Regions from separate parts of the Motilimonas thetidivivens genome, predicted to be linked through region 2. Evidence: predicted binding sites of a transcription regulator. Region 2 holds the regulator's gene; each other region holds the start of a gene.
The links. Region 2 encodes FNR, which switches genes on or off when oxygen is low (the NO sensors DNR and NnrR bind a similar motif). Its sites were predicted from a motif close to TTGATCTAGATCAA; they were not measured.
Positions count from the first base shown of each region.

Region 1: a site for FNR is predicted at 2,857-2,870, ahead of napF (ferredoxin-type protein NapF). Genes of this name have one in related genera too.
Region 3: a site for FNR is predicted at 3,512-3,525, ahead of adhE (bifunctional acetaldehyde-CoA/alcohol dehydrogenase). Genes of this name have one in related genera too.

Region 1 covers NZ_JBKFDK010000002.1:185,200-191,672, forward strand. Annotated here, with positions in the region: gene napA (nitrate reductase catalytic subunit NapA) at 1-1,864, opposite strand, end outside; gene ACK8OT_RS03030 (chaperone NapD) at 1,864-2,160, opposite strand; gene napF (ferredoxin-type protein NapF) at 2,210-2,689, opposite strand; gene moaA (GTP 3',8-cyclase MoaA) at 2,909-3,889, opposite strand; molybdenum cofactor riboswitch at 3,877-4,022, opposite strand; gene narQ (nitrate/nitrite two-component system sensor histidine kinase NarQ) at 4,118-5,845, shown strand; gene narL (two-component system response regulator NarL) at 5,832-6,470, shown strand.
Region 2 covers NZ_JBKFDK010000001.1:395,503-401,975, reverse strand. Annotated here, with positions in the region: gene ACK8OT_RS02005 (heavy metal translocating P-type ATPase) at 1-1,456, shown strand, start outside; gene ccoS (cbb3-type cytochrome oxidase assembly protein CcoS) at 1,453-1,662, shown strand; gene ACK8OT_RS01995 (sulfite exporter TauE/SafE family protein) at 1,659-2,339, shown strand; gene fnr (fumarate/nitrate reduction transcriptional regulator Fnr) at 2,547-3,296, shown strand; gene uspE (universal stress protein UspE) at 3,423-4,355, shown strand; gene ttcA (tRNA 2-thiocytidine(32) synthetase TtcA) at 4,458-5,372, shown strand; gene ACK8OT_RS01975 (DUF2987 domain-containing protein) at 5,428-6,102, opposite strand; gene ACK8OT_RS01970 (DUF2189 domain-containing protein) at 6,077-6,473, opposite strand, start outside.
Region 3 covers NZ_JBKFDK010000002.1:55,952-62,424, reverse strand. Annotated here, with positions in the region: gene ACK8OT_RS02455 (cyclic di-GMP phosphodiesterase) at 1-611, opposite strand, end outside; gene adhE (bifunctional acetaldehyde-CoA/alcohol dehydrogenase) at 713-3,379, opposite strand; gene ACK8OT_RS02445 (TetR/AcrR family transcriptional regulator) at 3,907-4,521, shown strand; gene ACK8OT_RS02440 (alpha/beta fold hydrolase) at 4,518-5,303, opposite strand; gene ACK8OT_RS02435 (M14 family zinc carboxypeptidase) at 5,343-6,353, opposite strand.

The sequences.
Region 1 (6,473 bases), on a different contig from region 2:
GACGCGCTTCATCGTTCAATTGGGTTTCTTTCACTTCATCTAAGCTATATGCGTCCACATTACCGTTGCGATATAACACATCAAATAAGGTCTTACCTTTCACTTCAGGCTGTTTATCGATTAACTCCTGTGGCCAAACCTCTTCCACTTTAAAGCGTTTCGAGAACTCCATTAACTGCCATAAATCAGACTTAGCTTGGCCTGGCGCAGACACTTGTTGATGCCAAAATTGGGTACGACGCTCGGCATTACCATAAGCGCCTTCTTTTTCCACCCACATGGCGGTAGGCAAGATTAAGTCTGCGGCTTGGGCCGTTACCGTTGGGTAAGGATCGCTACAAACAATAAAGTTGGCTGGATTACGGTAACCCGGTAATCCCTCTTCATTAATATTGGGCGCGGCTTGCATATTGTTGTTACACATTACCCAGTAAGCGTTGAGCTTGCCGTCTTTTAACATGCGGTTTTGCAGCACCGCGTGATAGCCCGGCTTAGGTGGAATCGTTCCCTCAGGTAGCTTCCAAATTTTTTCCGCTGTGGCACGATGCTTTGGATTCATCACCACCAGATCAGCCGGTAAACGGTGAGCAAAGGTCCCCACTTCACGCGCGGTACCACAGGCTGAAGGTTGACCTGTTAACGAGAATGGGCTGTTACCAGGCTCAGAAATTTTACCTGTTAATAAGTGAATATTGTAAACCGAGTTATTGGCCCATACACCGCGTGTGTGTTGGTTAAAACCCATGGTCCAAAAAGAGGTCACTTTTTGCTTAGGATCGGCATAAGACTCTGCCAGAGCTTGTAATTTCTCGGCAGGCACGCCAGATAATTCAACGGTTTTTTCTAGGGTGTAATCTGACAAGAAGGCTTTGTATTCCTCAAATGTCATGTCCGTCATGTCACCGCTATCTGGATTTTTAGCCGCTTTTTGTAACGGATGCTCAGGCCGCAGACCATAACCTATGTCGGTCGCACCGCGCTTAAAGACGGTATGCTTGTTAACAAAGTCCCAGTTAACCTTGTCGTTTTCAATAATATAATGAGCGATGTAATTTAGAATGGCTAAATCTGATTGCGGTGTGAATACAATGCCGTTATCAGCCAATTCAAAACTGCGATGTTCAAAGGTAGATAATACATGAACTTTAACATGGGGGTTTGATAAGCGGCGATCCGTTAGGCGAGACCAAAGAATCGGGTGCATCTCCGCCATGTTTGAGCCCCAAAGCACAAAGGCATCAGCGGCTTCAATATCGTCATAACAGCCCATTGGCTCATCAATACCAAAGGTGCGCATAAAACCAACCACAGCGGATGCCATACAGTGACGCGCATTAGGGTCGATATTGTTAGATAAAAAGCCCGCTTTCATTAACTTAGCCGCAGCATAGCCTTCCCAAACTGTCCATTGACCTGAGCCAAACATGCCTACCGAAGTGGGGCCTTTGTCTTTCAGAGCTTGTTTGAACTTATCCGCCATGACATCAAAAGCTTGATCCCAGCTGACGGGCGTAAAGTCCCCTTCTTTATCATATTGGCCATCTTTCATGCGCAGTAAAGGCGTTTGCAGGCGATCTTTACCGTACATTATTTTCGATAAGAAATAGCCTTTAATACAATTAAGACCTTTATTCACTTCGGAATCCGGATCGCCTTGGGTTGCCACCACTCGGCCATCTTGGGTACCGACCATTACACTACAGCCGGTACCACAAAAGCGACAGGGCGCTTTTTCCCATTTGATCTTAGTGACATCTTTACTAGCGATAAGGTTGCTTGCTGAAGCGGGTAATGCAATGCCAGCAACTGCGGCAGCAGAAGCAGCAGCATTCGCTTTGACAAACGCACGTCGAGTCAGTTTCATCATTGGTTGTCCTCACATTGCACACAGTGCGCTTCGGTTGACACGTCAATTGTGTCAGCCAGCTCTTCGAATTGGTGATAAACAAGCGCAGTATTAATCACACCTTCGATATTATTAAGGGTTTCAACAGTGGCAAGAATATGGCTTTTTCCGGTACTTTCTATGACCACCACCAACTTACCACCTTCCTGGGCATAGATTTCTGCCTCGGCTAGCTGCGCTATTGCTTGGGCAACGCACGCCTCACGCTCCGGTGCACAATAGACCACTAAACTCGAGATATGGCATTCTTTCATTGTTATCACTTGCCCATTTATGTGTCGTATTAACTATAGATTTGATTTGTCATTTTGGTTGACCTAAGACTATCGCTTGCACCGGACATACCGAAAGGCAAGCCCCACATCCACTGCAATCCGCCGCAGTAATTATCGGTACTGAGCTAATGCCGGGTTTGAAAGAAATGGCTTGGCTATCACAATGCTCACCACAACTTCGACAGTAGACCTTTTGATTAGCCAAACAGGTGTCTTTAATTTGTGCTTTAAGCTGCCAAGGCTCAGGTTGAGAAAGATCAAAAAGAGGCTCGGGGCATACCGCAGCGCATTGCTGACAAAAACTGCATTCTCCTTCCCCTTGGTTGAAATCTAAGGTGGGGAAACCACCGTCACCTTTAACGATAATCTGGGTTTCACAAGCGGATACACATTCACCGCAGCGAGTGCAAACATCTGTAAAACTCACCGATTTATCACGCCAAGGCAGTTCAACCAATGCGATAGTTTGACCACGACTAAACAAGCGTCTTTTCGCTAAATCAGCCAAAATACCCCTCAACTGTCATTCATTGTCGACCAATCGATTTTTCAACTTATTTGCTTATTAATTTCAAATAACATTAAACAAATAAAATTAAAGTAAATCATGTTTACAAACTGTAATCACAGATCGGGAGAACTGATATACCTATCAGGAGGTAATCAGCGATTGAATTGAGTTAGATCAAGCCAGAGAGGCGAGCTTGATCACATTTGATAATACTGACTAACCACCAACGGAAGCGAGGTGATAAGTTCCCCCCACCTCACCTTGATGAAGTAAATGAGTTGGACGCTTAGTAGCTAATGCGGCCAATAACATTTGTTGTAACTCAGGTAACTGACCGGATTGTTGCAGTAAAGGCCGCAGCTGCGTGCCTTGTTCGCCAAATAGGCATAAATGTAACCGCCCCAAGGCTGACACCCTTAATCGATTACAGCTATCACAGAAATGTGATTCATAGGGCATGATCAGGCCAATTTCACCTTGATAACCAGGATGACAAAATACCCTTGCTGGGCCATCGGTGGATTGGCGCACTTTCTCTATCCAGCCTTGCGCTAATAACTGCACCATAATACTGGCACCACTGACGTGGTGAGCTTTGAAAAGCGCTTGATTATCGCCCGTTTGCATCAGTTCAATAAATCGCAGTTGAATATTGCGAGGCTTTATCCATGCCAAAAAGGAAGCTAACTCATGGCTGTTTAAGCCCTTCATCAACACGGTATTCACTTTGACTTGATTAAATCCAGCAGCAAACGCAGCATCAATTCCAGCCATCACTTTATGCAATAAATTTTCACCTGTGATCTGATGAAACATATTGGCATCTAAGCTGTCCATACTGACATTAATCGAATCAAGGCCCGCTTGACGCCAATGACTCGCATCTCGGGCCATGCGATAGCCATTGGTGGTCATCGCCACTTTCTCGATGCCGGGTGTGGTTTTAACGGTTTCGATGATTTCACAGAGATCACGACGCAACGATGGCTCGCCACCCGTTATGCGTACTTTTTTTGCTCCCATGCTAGCAAATCCAGCAACGAGATGGCGGATCTCGGGCAAGGTTAAAAATGTAGCTTTATGCTGGCGATGATAACCATCGGGCAGACAATAGTTACATTTAAAATTGCACACGTCGGTGATTGACAGCCGCAAGTATTCAAACTTACGCTGATATTGATCAACAAGTTGAGACATAAACACCTTTCCAATTCGGGAGGCTAAATCATTTCTAATTTAACCCTTCTCAGCGGTCAGTCACAGATCACTAAAGCGGTCACATTGCCATATCTTCGACTTAGACAAATGAGACTCGGAGTTCATCATTTCTTTTGGTATAACAGATAACAGGCCTAGTTCCCAGTAATTCTGGCTCATTTTGCTTAAAATAAGCCACTATATTCTTTATTTACCCATTTAGTGATAATGAAAATTCACCAATTTAACCAATCCGCGACCTCTTCATTACGCTATGCGTTATTGTTGATTTTTGCCTTGTCGGTATTACAAGCGGCATTAACCTTGAGCATCGAAAGCACCAATTTAAAAGATGCCAGCATGGTGAACGTAGCGGGCTCAATGCGCATGCAAAGTTATCGCATTGCCTACCAATTAATGCGACAACCTGAGCAAACTGAACAGAACATTAGCCAATTTGAGGCATCCCTGTTTACCTCGCCACTCACCGAGGTACAAGCTTGGTACTATCCGAAATCCATTTTAAATGACTATCACCAAGTCGTTTTGCAGTGGCAACGCATGCGCAGCTTTATTGAGCAAGGCGATGACCTCGCCTATAACCAGCATCTAGTTGGCTTTGTTACCCTGATTGATACCTTTGTTTTGTCGCTACAAAACTACTCGGAGGCCAAGATCCGATTTTTGTTTCTCGCTCAAGCCATTGGGCTAGCAGTCATTTTAATGATATGTGCTTATCTGATGAATTTGATGCGTGTACGTGTGGTTGAACCACTGCATCAATTGATGGCGGCCACCGAGCAAGTGAAAGCCCGCCAGTTTGATAGTCATTTCACTATCGCCAAAGACCAAGAGATTGGCGCCTTGGGCCAAGCATTTCAACATATGTCTAAAGAGCTTAAACAGCTTTACTTAGAAATGGAAAATCAAGTCAATCAAAAAACCAAAGAGCTGGCCAAAGCGAATCAAACGGTCAGCTTTCTCTATAACATCTCACAACAGCTCAACGTTGCCGATTTATGCGAAGGAGACTTAACCAAAGCGCTGGATCAATTAATTTACCAACAATTACTGAGATCCGCTCGACTTGAGCTGCACAACCATTTTGACACACCTAGGTTCATTTATAGTACTTCACCTTGGTCCGTCGAATGTGACGAAATAATTCGAATTGAAGTCAGTAGTGACACGGAAAAAAGCGTTTTTCTCGAAATCCAAAAAAATCAATATGTCGATATGGTCGTGTTAGATAGCTTTGCATTCTTGTTGGGACAAGCAATGAAACAGCAAAATATTAGATTACAAACCCAGCGCATGGCCCTAATGGAAGAGCGCGGCGTTATCGCCCGAGAGCTGCATGACTCGATTGCCCAATCCTTATCATTTTTAAGAATACAATGCACCTTACTTAAACGCGCTATCATTCAGCAGCAAGATATCCATAAAGCGCAAGAAATAAGTCAAGAAATCGATCTCGGCGTCGCCAATACCTATAAACAGCTGAGAGAGTTGCTTAGCACATTTCGCCTTAAGGTAGACGAAGCCAATTTAGCCGCGGCTTTGGAAGCCATGCTAGAGCAGTTAAAACCGCAAACTGAGGCTGAAATCTCATTACACTATGAAATTAATGACTATCACTTAAATGCTGGTCAATACATACATATACTGCAAATTGTGAGAGAGTCTGTGCTCAATGCCATTAAACATGCCAATGCAACCCACATTGATGTGAACTGCCATTATCAAGGCTCGACTAGGATCCAAGTCGAAATCCGCGACAATGGCATAGGTATGGCGGAGCAAAATAGCAAGCTCAATCACTATGGTTTAAATATCATGAAAGAGCGAGCCGCTAAACTACAAGGTGAACTCATCATCAACAGCGCCGCTAAGCAAACCTGTATTTGTTTACATTTCCCAATAACGCAACAAGAGGCTCAGTATGGAGCAAAATAAAATCACCGTCATGGTGGTCGATGACCACCCGTTAATGCGCAAAGGTATTGTCCAGCTTCTCAATTTAGAGCCTGAATTTAATGTTGTCGCTGAAGCCAGTAATGGCTCTCAAGCCCTTGCTTTTGCAAAACAATATGAACCAGAGCTCATTTTATTAGATTTAAATATGAAGGGGATGTCGGGCTTAGATACCCTCAAGGCACTGCGTGATGAAGGCGTTGACGCGACAACCGTGATCCTCACGGTGTCCGATGCCAAACAAGACGTCATCAACTTAATCAATCATGGCGCAGACGGTTACCTGCTTAAAGATACCGAGCCAGAAGATTTGCTAAACCAGCTTCAGCAAGCCGCTTCAGGAACTCAGGTATTTAGCGAGGGCATTATCGAATATCTCAATTGCTTAGAGGAAGATAATGATTTTCAAGCTAAACTAGATCTGCTAACCAAACGAGAATTACAGATTTTACAGCAAATTGCCAAGGGGCAAAGTAACAAAGAAGTGGCTGACAAGTTGTACATTTCCGAAGGTACGGTAAAGGTACATGTAAAAAGTCTACTCAAAAAGTGCGAAGCTAAATCCCGTGTTGAAGCTGCGGTGATGTATTTAGAGCAACAAAAATAGCTT
Region 2 (6,473 bases):
GCCCAAAATGGCTTGGCTAAAAGTAGGCGATTCGGTTGAGCATATACCGGCTAAACTACTGCGCGAAGAACAACTCGTGCTAGTAAAACCAGGTGAAACCATCCCAGCCGATGGCATTATCGTCAATGGTAAATCCTCCATTGAAGAGTCGATGTTAACAGGCGAGCATATGCCCGTTATTAAAGCTTTGGATGAGCCTGTTTACGCCGGAACAATCAATCTTGAAAGCCCAATTACGATGATCGTCAAACAGACGGGTCAAGCGACCTTAATTGCCGATATCATCCGAATGCAAGATCTGGCTCAAGCCGAAAAACCCCGAATTCAGGTTGTAGCAGATCATGTCTCGCGTTATTTTGTCGGTGCGCTACTCATTTTTTCGGCCATTACTTACACCGCTTGGCTTTATGTTGCGCCCGAGCATGCATTTTGGGTCACCTTATCGGTATTGGTAGCAACCTGCCCCTGTGCTCTGAGTTTAGCGACCCCAACGGCGCTGACCTGCTCCACGGCAACACTCAATAAACTAGGGATTTTAATCCGAAAAAACCACGTTTTGGAAACCTTGGCGAAAGCCAACTTGTTTGTGTTTGATAAAACAGGAACCTTAACTCAGGGCAAATTTTCGGTCGCTAATACTCATGTTTTTTCAGCACAAAATAAAGCTCAGTCCCTCGCACTGGCAGCCGCATTAGAGCAACACTCTGAACATCCCATTAGCCGCGCATTTGCGCCCTACAAGCAAGCAAATATTAAGGTCGATCAGGTCACTAATGTTCCTGGAGAAGGCTTATATGGCCAATTCCAAGGGCAAACTGTACGGTTAGGTAATCCTGACTATTGCGGCGTTTCTGTGCCAGTTGAATCGCGCTTACTCTTGATTGTCATGACTATCAATGACGAATTGGTGGCTGCGTTTGAACTCACCGATGAACTACGGGAAGATGCCAAAGCAACATTTAGCCACTTTAAACAACAAGGGGTTAATACCGCAATGTTGACCGGGGATGGCTCGGCTCAAGCGCAAATCGTTGCTGACCAATTAGGCATCAAAACCGTAATTTCTGGCGTTACACCTGAGCAAAAGCGCGAAGCGGTGCAACAATTCCAGCATGAAGGTAGTATTACCTTAATGGTCGGTGACGGTATTAACGATGCACCCGTTTTATCTCAAGCTCATGTGTCGGTCGCCATCGGCAGCGGCACCGATGTGGCAAAGAACTCAGCCGACGTGATTTTGATTGGTGATTCGTTACGCAAATTGGCGAAGGCGCGTCATCTTGCTAGACAGACACGCGATGTAATTAGGCAAAACTTAGCCATTTCCTTGGGTTATAATTTGTTTATTCTACCCTTGGCTGCCACCGGTCATGTGCCTCCCTATATGGCCGCACTGGGGATGTCATTAAGCTCGGTTGTGGTAGTAACCAACTCATTGAGGTTGTTAAAGAAATGAGCATAATTTTCATGCTAATACCTATCGCTATCTTGTTTGTAGCCATAGCGATTGGTCTGTTTTTTTGGGCAGTACGCTCCGATCAATTTGAAGATTTAGATCGCGAAGGCGTTAACATATTGTTTGATGAAGATGACTCGCAGGCTCGCAATCAAGCCAACTCAGCATCAGAAGTTCATTGCGATAAGCCTAATACGCCCAAATGACGGATTTCTATGCTGCTTTCTTCATTGGTCTACTAGGCGCAGGTCATTGCTTAGGTATGTGCGGTGGCGTTGCCAGTGCCATGACCTTCTCTGTCGACCCCAAGGCCGGCAAGTCTCAACAGTGGCTAACCTTGCTGCTCTATAATCTAGGACGTTGCTTGAGCTATGTTTTCGCTGGAGCTTTGATTGCAGGGGGAGCAGCGGCACTCAGTCAGCTATTTGATGTAAAACAAGCACTCATCTTACTTCGCTTGCTGGCCGCTATCATGATGTTGCTATTAGCCCTATATATCAGTCGCCTGTGGTTGGGTTTGCAAAGCATCGAAAAAGCGGGTCAACATATTTGGCGCAGGATCCAGCCCATCGCGCAGTTTTTTTTACCCCTCAAGCATCCGTTTTATGCTTTACCTCTTGGCATGGTATGGGGCTGGCTACCGTGTGGTTTGGTCTATTCAAGCCTTTCTTGGGCTGCAGTGAGCGGCAGTGCCGTAAATGGGGGGTTAATCATGGCTGGATTTGCCTTAGGCACCCTGCCCGCCATGGCCACCATTGGTTTACTCAGCCATTCAATTGGGCGAGTCATCCAATCTAACTGGTTTAGATATAGCGGCAGTGCATTATTGGCACTCTATGCCATTCACACTGGCTACATCGCAATTAAACAACTGATTTATTAATTATAAATCTATTTTTAATAGACATATAACTAGCCTTTCTCACTCTGACTCGACTTAATTTCATTGCTAAAGCAAGTTTATTTTCGCATTTTTAAGGCGTTATCACTTTTTGGCTTTCAATTCACCTTCTGCGGTTATTCTGCTATTTAAACTCAGGCAATAAATGTTACAATATTGATATATATCAAGTGGAGATTTCGGGTAAGTATGAAGTCCGAGAATAAAAATACCAGACGCATCCAGTCAGGTGGCTGTGAAATACACTGTCAAGATTGCAGTATCAGCCAACTTTGTATTCCTGTTAGCCTTAATGAAACTGAGCTTGATCAGCTCGACAACATCATAGAGCGAAAAAAGCCAATTCAAAAGGGTGAAGAGCTGTATAAAGCTGGCGAAGATATGCGAGCATTGTATGCCATTCGTTCTGGTACCGTTAAGTCCTATACCATTACCGAACAGGGCGACGAACAAATTACCGGTTTTCATCTAGCTGGCGATCTTGTTGGTTTTGATGCCATCAACACCGGCCGTCATCCAAGTTTCGCGCAGGCCCTCGAAACCTCGATGATTTGTGAAATCCCATACGATACCTTGGATGATTTATCGGGCAAGATGCCTAAGCTGCGTCAGCAAATCATGCGCATGATGAGTAATGAGATCGTTGGCGACCAAGAAATGATTTTATTATTGTCTAAGAAAAATGCGGAAGAACGTTTAGGCGCCTTTATTTATAGCCTGTCACAACGCTTCTCTGAACGTGGATTCTCACCTCGTGAGTTTCGTTTGTCGATGACTCGAGGCGATATCGGTAACTACTTAGGCCTTACCGTAGAAACCATCAGTCGTTTACTCGGTCGGTTCCAAAAAAGTGAAATGATCGCCGTTAAAGGTAAATACATTACCATTATCGATCATCAACAATTAGCTGAAGTTGCTGGCGCGACTAAAGCCGAATAACTACCAGCGCGGTGGAATTAATCAATTGAAAAATAAAATAATTGATCACCATCGCGCAATATCACATCATTTTGAGCTAAATTAAGACTAGGAACGTGGAATATTATCAGTAACCCGGAGGGGTGTATGGTTAAATATCGCAACATCTTAGTCGTCATTGATCCTACCAAAGAAGAACAAACGGCCCTTTCTCGCGCCGCCTACATATGTCAACGCGAAGAGCATGCCAAATTAAAGCTGTTTCTTTCTGTCTATGACTTTTCTTTTGAAATGACCACCATGCTTTCGCTTGAAGAGCGTGAAGCAATGCGCGCCAGCGTGATACAACAACAGACGGCATGGCTTGAAGAGCTGGCTGCCCCATATCGAAGCCAAGGTTTGTTTATTGATACCAAAGTGCTCTGGCATAACCGTCCATTTGAGAGCATTATTCAAGAAACCTTAGACTTTGGCCATGATCTCGTCGTCAAAGGCACCCATCATCATCCTAAGCTTCAATCCGTTATTTTCACTCCCACCGATTGGCATTTATTACGTAAATGTCCGGAGCCATTGTTGTTGGTTAAAAATCATGATTGGCCTGAAAACGGCACTATTTTGGCTGCTATTCATGCGACAGCCGAAGATGATGAACACATGGCGTTAAACGATAAGATCACCCATGAAGCCCTCGACATGGCTAAAATGATCAATGCTAATGTCAGTTTGATCAATGCCTTCCCCAGTACACCAGTGAATATTGCCTTAGAGCTTCCCGACTTTAACCCTATTGAATACAGTGATGCAGTACAAAAACGCCATGTCGATATGCTTACCGAACATGGCAACAAGCATGGGATTCCAGCAGAGCGGCAGCACGTGGTTGAAGGCTTAGCGGAAGACGTAATACCACAAGTCGCAAAAGAGCTTGATGCAGAGCTGGTTGTGCTTGGTACGGTTGGTCGAACCGGTATCAGCGCTGCACTCATCGGCAATACCGCCGAGCATTTGATTGACAGTCTGGATTGCGACCTACTTGCATTGAAACCGATAGATTACATTTCTCCCTTACAACAATAAGCATTATTGCGGCCAAGCAATTGGCCGCACTCCCACCGCCTTACTTGCTTGGAACATTCTTGACGCTATAATACGCAGACTTTTTTTGCTGTGGATAGAACTATGGGTACACCGACGGCTGAGGCCAAAGCACAATACAACCAGAATAAATTGCATAAACGTTTACGTCGTGAAACAGGTAAAGCCATTGCCGACTTTAATATGATTGAAGAAGGCGACAAGGTAATGGTTTGCTTAAGTGGCGGTAAAGACAGTTATGCCCTACTTGATATTCTGATGCACTTGAAAGCCCATGCACCTATCCAGTTTGATATTGTTGCGGTTAACCTTGACCAAAAACAGCCTGGCTTCCCCGAGCATGTTTTACCCCAATACTTAACCCAAATTGGCGTGGACTTTGAAATTGTCGAAGAAGATACCTACTCCATAGTGATGGACAAGATCCCAGCAGGAAAAACAACCTGTTCACTATGCTCTCGTCTGCGCCGTGGTATTTTGTATTCAACGGCGACACGTCTTGGCGCAACAAAAATTGCTTTAGGCCACCATCGTGATGATATTCTCGAGACCTTATTGCTAAATATGTTTCATGGCGGAAAACTAAAGTCTATGCCACCTAAACTAGTCAGTGATGATGGTAAACACGTGGTTATTCGCCCTCTTGCTTATTGTAAGGAAGCTGATCTGGAGAAATACGCCCAGATAAAAGAATTCCCGATCATTCCTTGTAACCTGTGTGGCAGCCAAGAAAACTTACAACGCAAAATGATCAAAGAAATGCTGCAAGGTTGGGAAAAACGCTATCCAGGCCGAATTGAAAGCATGTTCCGCAGCATCCAAAATGTTGTGCCTTCACATTTGATGGATCATGAACTATTTGATTTTAAATCAGTGGATCAACACAGCGGTGTGATTGATGGCGGAGACATTGCCTTTGACAAACCAGACTTTCCGTCCACTTCATCTGGGCAACAAATGGCTGATGAGCCAGAGCTGCAAATTATAGAGCTCACTTGATTTTTAAGCTTAAGCTAACATGACTGATGGCAAGTGCCATCAGTCAAAAAGTGAATTATTGCACCAACCAAGGCTTTATATCGATTACCGAATCAGCCAGTTGCACCGCTTTACCTTGATGCTCCGCTAACCATTGCTTTGATAAGTAAACATGTCCCTGCTCTACTGCAAAGTCGGTATTAGCAATACTGAAAACAGCCTGTTGATCAGTTGCGAAATCACCAGCCAAGGTGAGACTAATACCATTAAAGTCAGGTAAAAATAACTTACCCCAAAAGCCAGCTTGACCTAACATCAGCTTTTCTAATTCATCGGCGATTTTACTCAAACCATCGACATCTTGAATACCACTAATTGGCACCAACAGCTTGGTTTGTAACGACATAGCGCAATCTGTTTGTTCATGTGCAAACACTAACACGAGTTCCGCCTTTTCTTGTTTTAGCTTTACATCGTAAGGTACAAGAAGTTCACCCGAGGGGGTTTGTGTGATTGCGACTTGGCGGTTTGCTGTTTCCAGCACAGCCTTAGCGAGTTGACATGGCTGCTGAGCATTTTGATCCAACAAATAAAATGCTGGTGTCACCCTAGTCAAACCTTCCTTTTTTACTACCGCTAATCGTTTATAAAAATCACTATAGGAAAATTTTGTCTCAATGGCACTTGCCCAAGGAGCATATAATAAAATTAATAAAAATAATAATTTATGCACTGAACTCACCTTTATCATTGTCTTGATTTGAGCCGTCGCCATTGATTTCAACACTGAGTCTGATGCCACAGACTTCTCGGTAAATTACCGCTTGCAAGGTGAAAACAAATGGGATGACAAATGCTAAACCGACCACAGTGACCATACCGAATAGCATAAATAAGTTAATCAGAGCATGAATAATAAATAGGGAAATTAGCCCTTTATGTACCACGCGAATAGACATAGGTATCGCTTGGAAAACGGTCATTTTTCGCTCTAGCATCAACGGGATAACGAGTGAAAAAATGGCGCTAATATAGATAGTCGGCAAATAAGCAAACACACCTAAGCCCAAATTCATAAATGCCATTGAAAGTAGGTTTGGCACTGCAAAAGCGATAGCAAGC
Region 3 (6,473 bases), on a different contig from region 2:
CAAAGGGTTTGTGCTTCGGTTTCACTCCATTCTAGGGCTTTGGCTGCCACTAAACATAGCACGGTCACATTTAGGCTGTGATAGAAGAGATCATCTGAGCTAGGCTGTGCTTGTATAACATGCATCACTTTGGTTGTTGGGCTGGCATACACATCAGCACATAAGGCCGTTATCAGTGTTTTTATTTCTACCAGAGCTTCTTCAGGCGCTAAACCAAACTGACCCATGGCCTCACGAAATTTCAGTAGGCTATGATGGTATGCGGCATCGGCACGTTTGTTATCCATGCGTAGCTGTTTTGATATCGCCCGCTGTTTCTCTTCTTCTGTCAGTTCCCGCACAACTTTTTTTACTGGTTGTTCGGGTGGATTTTCAGATTGAGCTGGAGTGATAGGTTTAACATCACTTTTTTGCCAGTCTACGTCAACTTGGCTTAAACCTAATGCTTGAATAATGGTCAGCTGCTCTTGGTTTTTAATTTTAAAGCTGTTGAACATAAAAGGGTGGTCTTTCCAACCAAGAGGAAGCTCTACGAAATGGCCAATCGCTAGGTCATTTATTGCAACGGGAGATTTTTTTACTTTGTTTTCTGCCATATTAGCTAACTTCATTGGACTGTATAACCAGTTTAGTTGGCTTTATCTCAAAAACAAAAAAGCCCGCTATTTGCGGGCTTTGTTTTTTAACTCAGTTAACACATTTTTTATGTTAATTAAGCTTTTGCTGCTTTTTTAGCTTTAGCTGGCTTGGCTTCTGCTGCAGGCTTGTCTTGACACTTTTGGCCTTCAACGTACGGTACACCGTAGTAAGAAGCGATTAGTACTTCTTTAAGCTCGCTGATAAGTGGGTAACGTGGGTTTGCACCAGTACATTGGTCATCAAACGCATCTACCGCTAGTTCGTCAACTTTCGCTAAGAACTCAGCTTCGTTAACGCCTGTCTCTTGAATAGACATTGGGATGTTAACTTCTTTCTTCAGCTCGTCTAACCATGCTAGTAGGTTATTTAGCTTCTCTTCTGTGTTCTTACCGCCAAGACCTAAGTGGTCAGCTACTTCTGCGTAACGAGCACGTGCTTTTGGACGGTCGTATTGAGAGAAAGCAGTTTGTTTAGTCGGTGTATTCGTCGCGTTGTAACGTACTACGTTAGTCAGTAGTAATGCGTTAGCTAGACCGTGAGGAATATGGAACTCAGCACCTAGTTTGTGCGCCATTGAGTGACATACACCTAGGAAAGAGTTAGCAAACGCGATACCTGCGATAGTTGCCGCGTTGTGTACTTTTTCACGTGCAACTGGGTCAGCTTTACCGTTAGCGTAAGAGCTTGGTAGGTACTCTTTAAGTAGTTTAAGCGCTTGTAGTGCTTGGCCGTCTGAGTACTCGTTCGCTAGTACAGAAACATAAGCTTCCATTGCGTGAGTTACCGCGTCGTAACCACCAAAGGCACATAGTGACTTAGGCATATCCATTACTAGGTTAGCATCTACAACCGCCATGTTTGGCGTTAGTTCGTAGTCAGCTAGTGGATATTTCTGACCTGTTGCATCGTCAGTTACAACCGCAAATGGTGTTACTTCAGAGCCTGTACCAGAAGTAGTTGTGATACATACTAGTTCAGCTTTGCTACCCATTTTAGGGAACTTGTAAATACGTTTACGGATATCCATAAAGCGCATTGATAGGTCTTCGAAATCAGTTTCTGGGTGCTCGTACATTACCCACATGATTTTCGCTGCATCCATAGGTGAACCACCGCCCACTGCTAGGATTACGTCTGGCTGGTAGCTGTGACATGCCGCAGCACCCGCTTTAACAACAGAAAGTGTTGGATCCGCTTCTACTTCGTGGAACACTTCAACTTCCATGCCTTTTTCTTTTAGGATGGCACGTAGGTCATCGATGTAACCGTTGTTGAATAAGAAACGGTCAGTTACGATCATAGCGCGTTTCTTGCCGTCTAGGTCGTCCATTGCAACAGGTAGAGAGCCGCGACGGAAGTAGATAGATTTAGGTAGTTTGTGCCACAACATATTTTCTGCTCGCTTCGCTACAATTTTCTTGTTGATTAGGTGTTTAGGACCTACGTTTTCAGAAATCGCGTTACCACCCCAAGAACCACAACCTAGTGTTAAAGAAGGCGCTAGTTCGAAGTTGTAAAGGTCACCGATACCACCGTGAGAAGAAGGCGTGTTGATTAGGATACGCGCGGTCTTCATCTTGTCACCGAAGTAAGCGATGCGATCTGCGTTAGCATCTTGGTCAGTATAAAGTACAGATGTGTGACCTACACCGCCGATATCTAGTACGATGCCAGCTTGACGTACTGCGTCTTCAAAGTCTTTCGCTTTGTAAACACCTAGGGTTGGAGATAGTTTCTCGTGAGAGAATTCATCTTCAGGTGTTGCTTCTAGGCCTTCACCGATTAGGATCTTAGTAGATTCAGGTACAGTTACACCCGCTAGCTCAGCAATTTTGTATGCTGGTTGACCAACGATTTTCGCGTTTAGCGCGCCGTCAATCATTAATACTTTACGCACTTTGTCTGCGTCAGCTTTGTTTAGTACTGCTGCGCCGTACTTAGCAAAACGTGCTACTACGTCGTCGTAGATAGACTCAACAATGATAGCGGCTTGCTCAGAAGCACAGATTACGCCGTTGTCGAATGTTTTAGACATTAAGATAGAAGAAACAGCACGTTTGATGTCTGCAGTTTCATCGATAACCACTGGTGTGTTACCAGCACCAACACCGATAGCTGGCTTACCAGAAGAGTAAGCTGCCTTAACCATGCCTGGACCACCTGTTGCAAGGATAAGGGCGATGTCATTGTGCTTCATTAGCGCGTTAGATAGTTCAACCGAAGGTTGGTCAATCCAGCCGATAATGTCTTTTGGTGCACCCGCTTTAACAGCTGCGTCTAAAACTAGTTTAGCTGCGAAGTTAGTTGCGTTTTTAGCACGTGGATGTGGCGAGAAGATACAACCGTTACGTGTTTTAAGAGAAATCAGTGCTTTAAAGATAGCAGTTGAGGTTGGGTTGGTGGTTGGTACGATGGCACAAACGATACCAACTGGCTCAGCGATAGTGATAGTACCGCCCTCATCGTTCTTGTCGATGATGCCACAGGTTTTTTCATCTTTGTATTTGTTGTAGATGAATTCAGAAGCAAAGTGGTTTTTGATTACTTTGTCTTCCATGATACCCATGCCTGATTCTTCAGCAGCCATTCGGGCTAGTTCAATACGAGCTGTAGAAGCAGCGAGTGAAGCCGCGCGGAAAATTTTGTCTACTTGCTCTTGGCTGTAGTTTGCGAATTCTTTCTGTGCCGCTTTAACACGTGCGACCATTGCGTCTAATTCAGCAAGATTGCTAACTGTCATCTTGGTTACTCCTAGTAAATAAAAATTCTTTATTAAGGGTGGAACATTATCCCAGAGTGTTGGGGGTGACGCTGTTGCTGCCTTAGTAAATAACTTTCATGAAGGATTATATGACTGATCGTGGTCAAAATGTTGATTTGGATCAGTTGTTGCTAAATTACAAAAGAAAATCTATTACTCTTGGGGTAGAACGGTTGAAAATTAACCGTCAGCCCCTAAATAACAGGCCTTCTGAAGTGTTATTTGCATTACTAATATTGGCTGCTAACCATTATATTGCCTGAAATGGTAGGAAAGTTTCATCTTTTTTGACCTTCTGTTAGCGTTAGATCACATTAAATCGCACTGATTTAACCTTTAGTTACAGCCACCGTGTTCAGTCGCAACTTTGTTTATCTATTTTGCATCCTCTGTTGTTGCGTTTATTAAAATTTTGTATTGTTTTTATTAATATTCAAAGTAATTTAAACTTCGTTATCGTATATTTCAGTGCTTAATTTTTTCAACTAGAGATATTGGTGCTACTTATGGCAACTCAAGCAGAGCGAAACGCAGCAACCCGAGAGGCACTTCGTCAGGCGGCATTAAGCCAATTGGTTCAATTTGGTTATTCAGGTACCAACGCCAGCGCGATTTGTAATGCAGCGGGGGTGACTCGTGGCGCTCTCAATCATCAATATCCAGATGGTAAAGTGGGCCTGATCGCCGACTTAGTTGAAACCATGTTTGCTGAGCAGGTGGCGCTTTATTACCAACATGGATATTGCCATCCTTTAGAGTTCGTGAAGGCCATGTTAGATGCCTTATACCGTGATCCTGAAAGTAAAATGCAGCTAGTGATGATGGACTTATGGTTATCGATGCGCGGCGACAGCAAGCTCGAGCAGGTGGTTGGGCCTGTGCTATATCAAGGATCAGAAAATTTGTGGCGTTGTTTTTCACCCATGGCGCAATCAAGTGAAGATACGTTGGCTCATTTAGTGCGCACTTTTATCACAGGTTTAAGCGTTAACCGGCTTAACCCGCAGATGAATGCGGTGATGGCAAGGCGTCAAATCAAATTGATGCGTGACTTGATTACCTTAGCGATGCAGCCATCGTATGAATTATGCGATGAGTTAGAAGCCATTAATGAGTACTAATTCTTATTCCCGCTGTTGATGATGTTGGCTAGGGTGTTGGCCAACACTTGCGGCTGGTCGAGGGCAACATCGTGACCCGCCTGATCGATGACATAAGTAGCTGCTTTTAAGGCCTTGGCTAAAGCTAATGTGCATTTAGGGTTAACCAATTGATCTTGTTTAGCATAAATAAAACTCACGGGTTTACCCACTAGCATGTCAATAGACGGTTTAAACCTTGCTGCTGCAATAATCTGGCGCAGGCTGTTTGTTATCGATGTCGGGGCTTGCTGGCGCAACTCACTCCAATACTTGAGTACATTTAAATCTTGTTTATGCAGTAAACTGGTGAGGGTTAAAATGGTGTGCTCCATTTTGCTACAATCTGGGTAGCGCTTCGCGCTCAGTAATCCCTTGCAAAAAGGTAATAGCGCAAAGCGCTGCCAAGGCCAAGAATAGCGTGAGCTAGTATTAATGGCGATAACTTGACTCACTTTATCTACTTGACTGGAATGCGCTGCCAACGAGGCTAGGGCAACCATTCCCCCCAATGATAACCCCACTAAAATCGCATTCTCAATCTTCTGCTTCGCTAATTGGTTTAAAATGTCTTGGCAGTACAGGCTAATACATAGCGGACTTTGTTGCTGAAAGCGTTCACCATTGCCCAAAGTATCTAAGCAGATCACCTGATGCTGAGGGAGCTGCTTTTGTAAGATCGCCGGAAAATCCCCCCAATGGCGCTGTTCACGTGATAAACCTCTTAATAGTACTACCGTAGGCTGTGCATTTAATGGTTCCATCTGAGCTTCCTCAATATTGAGCGAAAGAACGATTTGTCGTTATCGTTTTAAGTCCTGATACCACAATCGCTTAGCGGCATCATTCATCAGGCCTAAGGTTTTGCCTTCTGGCAGCCAGTTTGCTGATGAATATGCGGCTTGTATTAAAAAATTCATCAGTACCGTGTGTCTTCTTAAAATACGCTCATATCTGTGCTGTTTTTGTGGGTTAAAAAAACCGGCAAAGTTAAACAGTTGGCGAGGATTCTTTTTTACCCATAGCCAAGATCCCATTTCTAACGTGAGCGGGATAAAAAGCTGACGCTTATGCTGTTTGGATAAATGATCCCAGAGATCACCGTGAGTAGTGTAAAAGTGACTTTGCGGTGCAACTTGATAATGGGCGTGATAGGGGTAAGTTTGATCAAATAAGTTCATTAGGCCATAAGTTTGACCAAGCATGGGATAGGGGGCGATATTTCCTGCATAGGGAAACCATAGGTGATCGCGCAGGCCAAATCCTGAATGAGCATCAAGGCTAAGGGTTAAACTCGCGCGGTCGACCAAATTACTGACAAAAGATAATAAAATTTCACTTTCTGGCGCCAAGCCTTGCTTGCCCCGATACCAAGGCAAGTGGCGGCTGATCCTATGTCCGCCAACTAACCAAGTGGTCGGGCAAATGGCATCCCCGGGCGCATTGCGCATTAAGTCTATCCCTTGACCATTACAGCGCGTATTTTTTAAAAAACCGACGGGATTGGCCAATGGCAAAAACGCCACTCGAACTTGAGTAAACAGCTGTTGAAAGTGATTATCCCATTGTAATCGCTCCAAAATGCTGTCGAGAAAGGCGATAATCACTTGGCTGCCAATTCGCTCTACACCGTGTATGCCGCCAACAAAGATAACCGTAGGGCTATGAGGCAATTCACTGCCTATTTCGATCCCATGGATAGGGTATGACTCTTTCTTTTCGTTAACATAACCAAGCACGTTGGCACGTAAAATGTCCTGATGGCGCTCGATAAGCTCAATTATTTTGTCTAATTCAGGTATGTTTGTTTGCATGCCGTGTTCGAGAAAAGGGAGTTAGGGTTAACGGTAAAATAAGCGTAAGACAGTTTGATGAAAATAAGCACTTGGATTTCGGTTAATAGTTGTTCTAAATTAACATTTATTGTTTTTCGC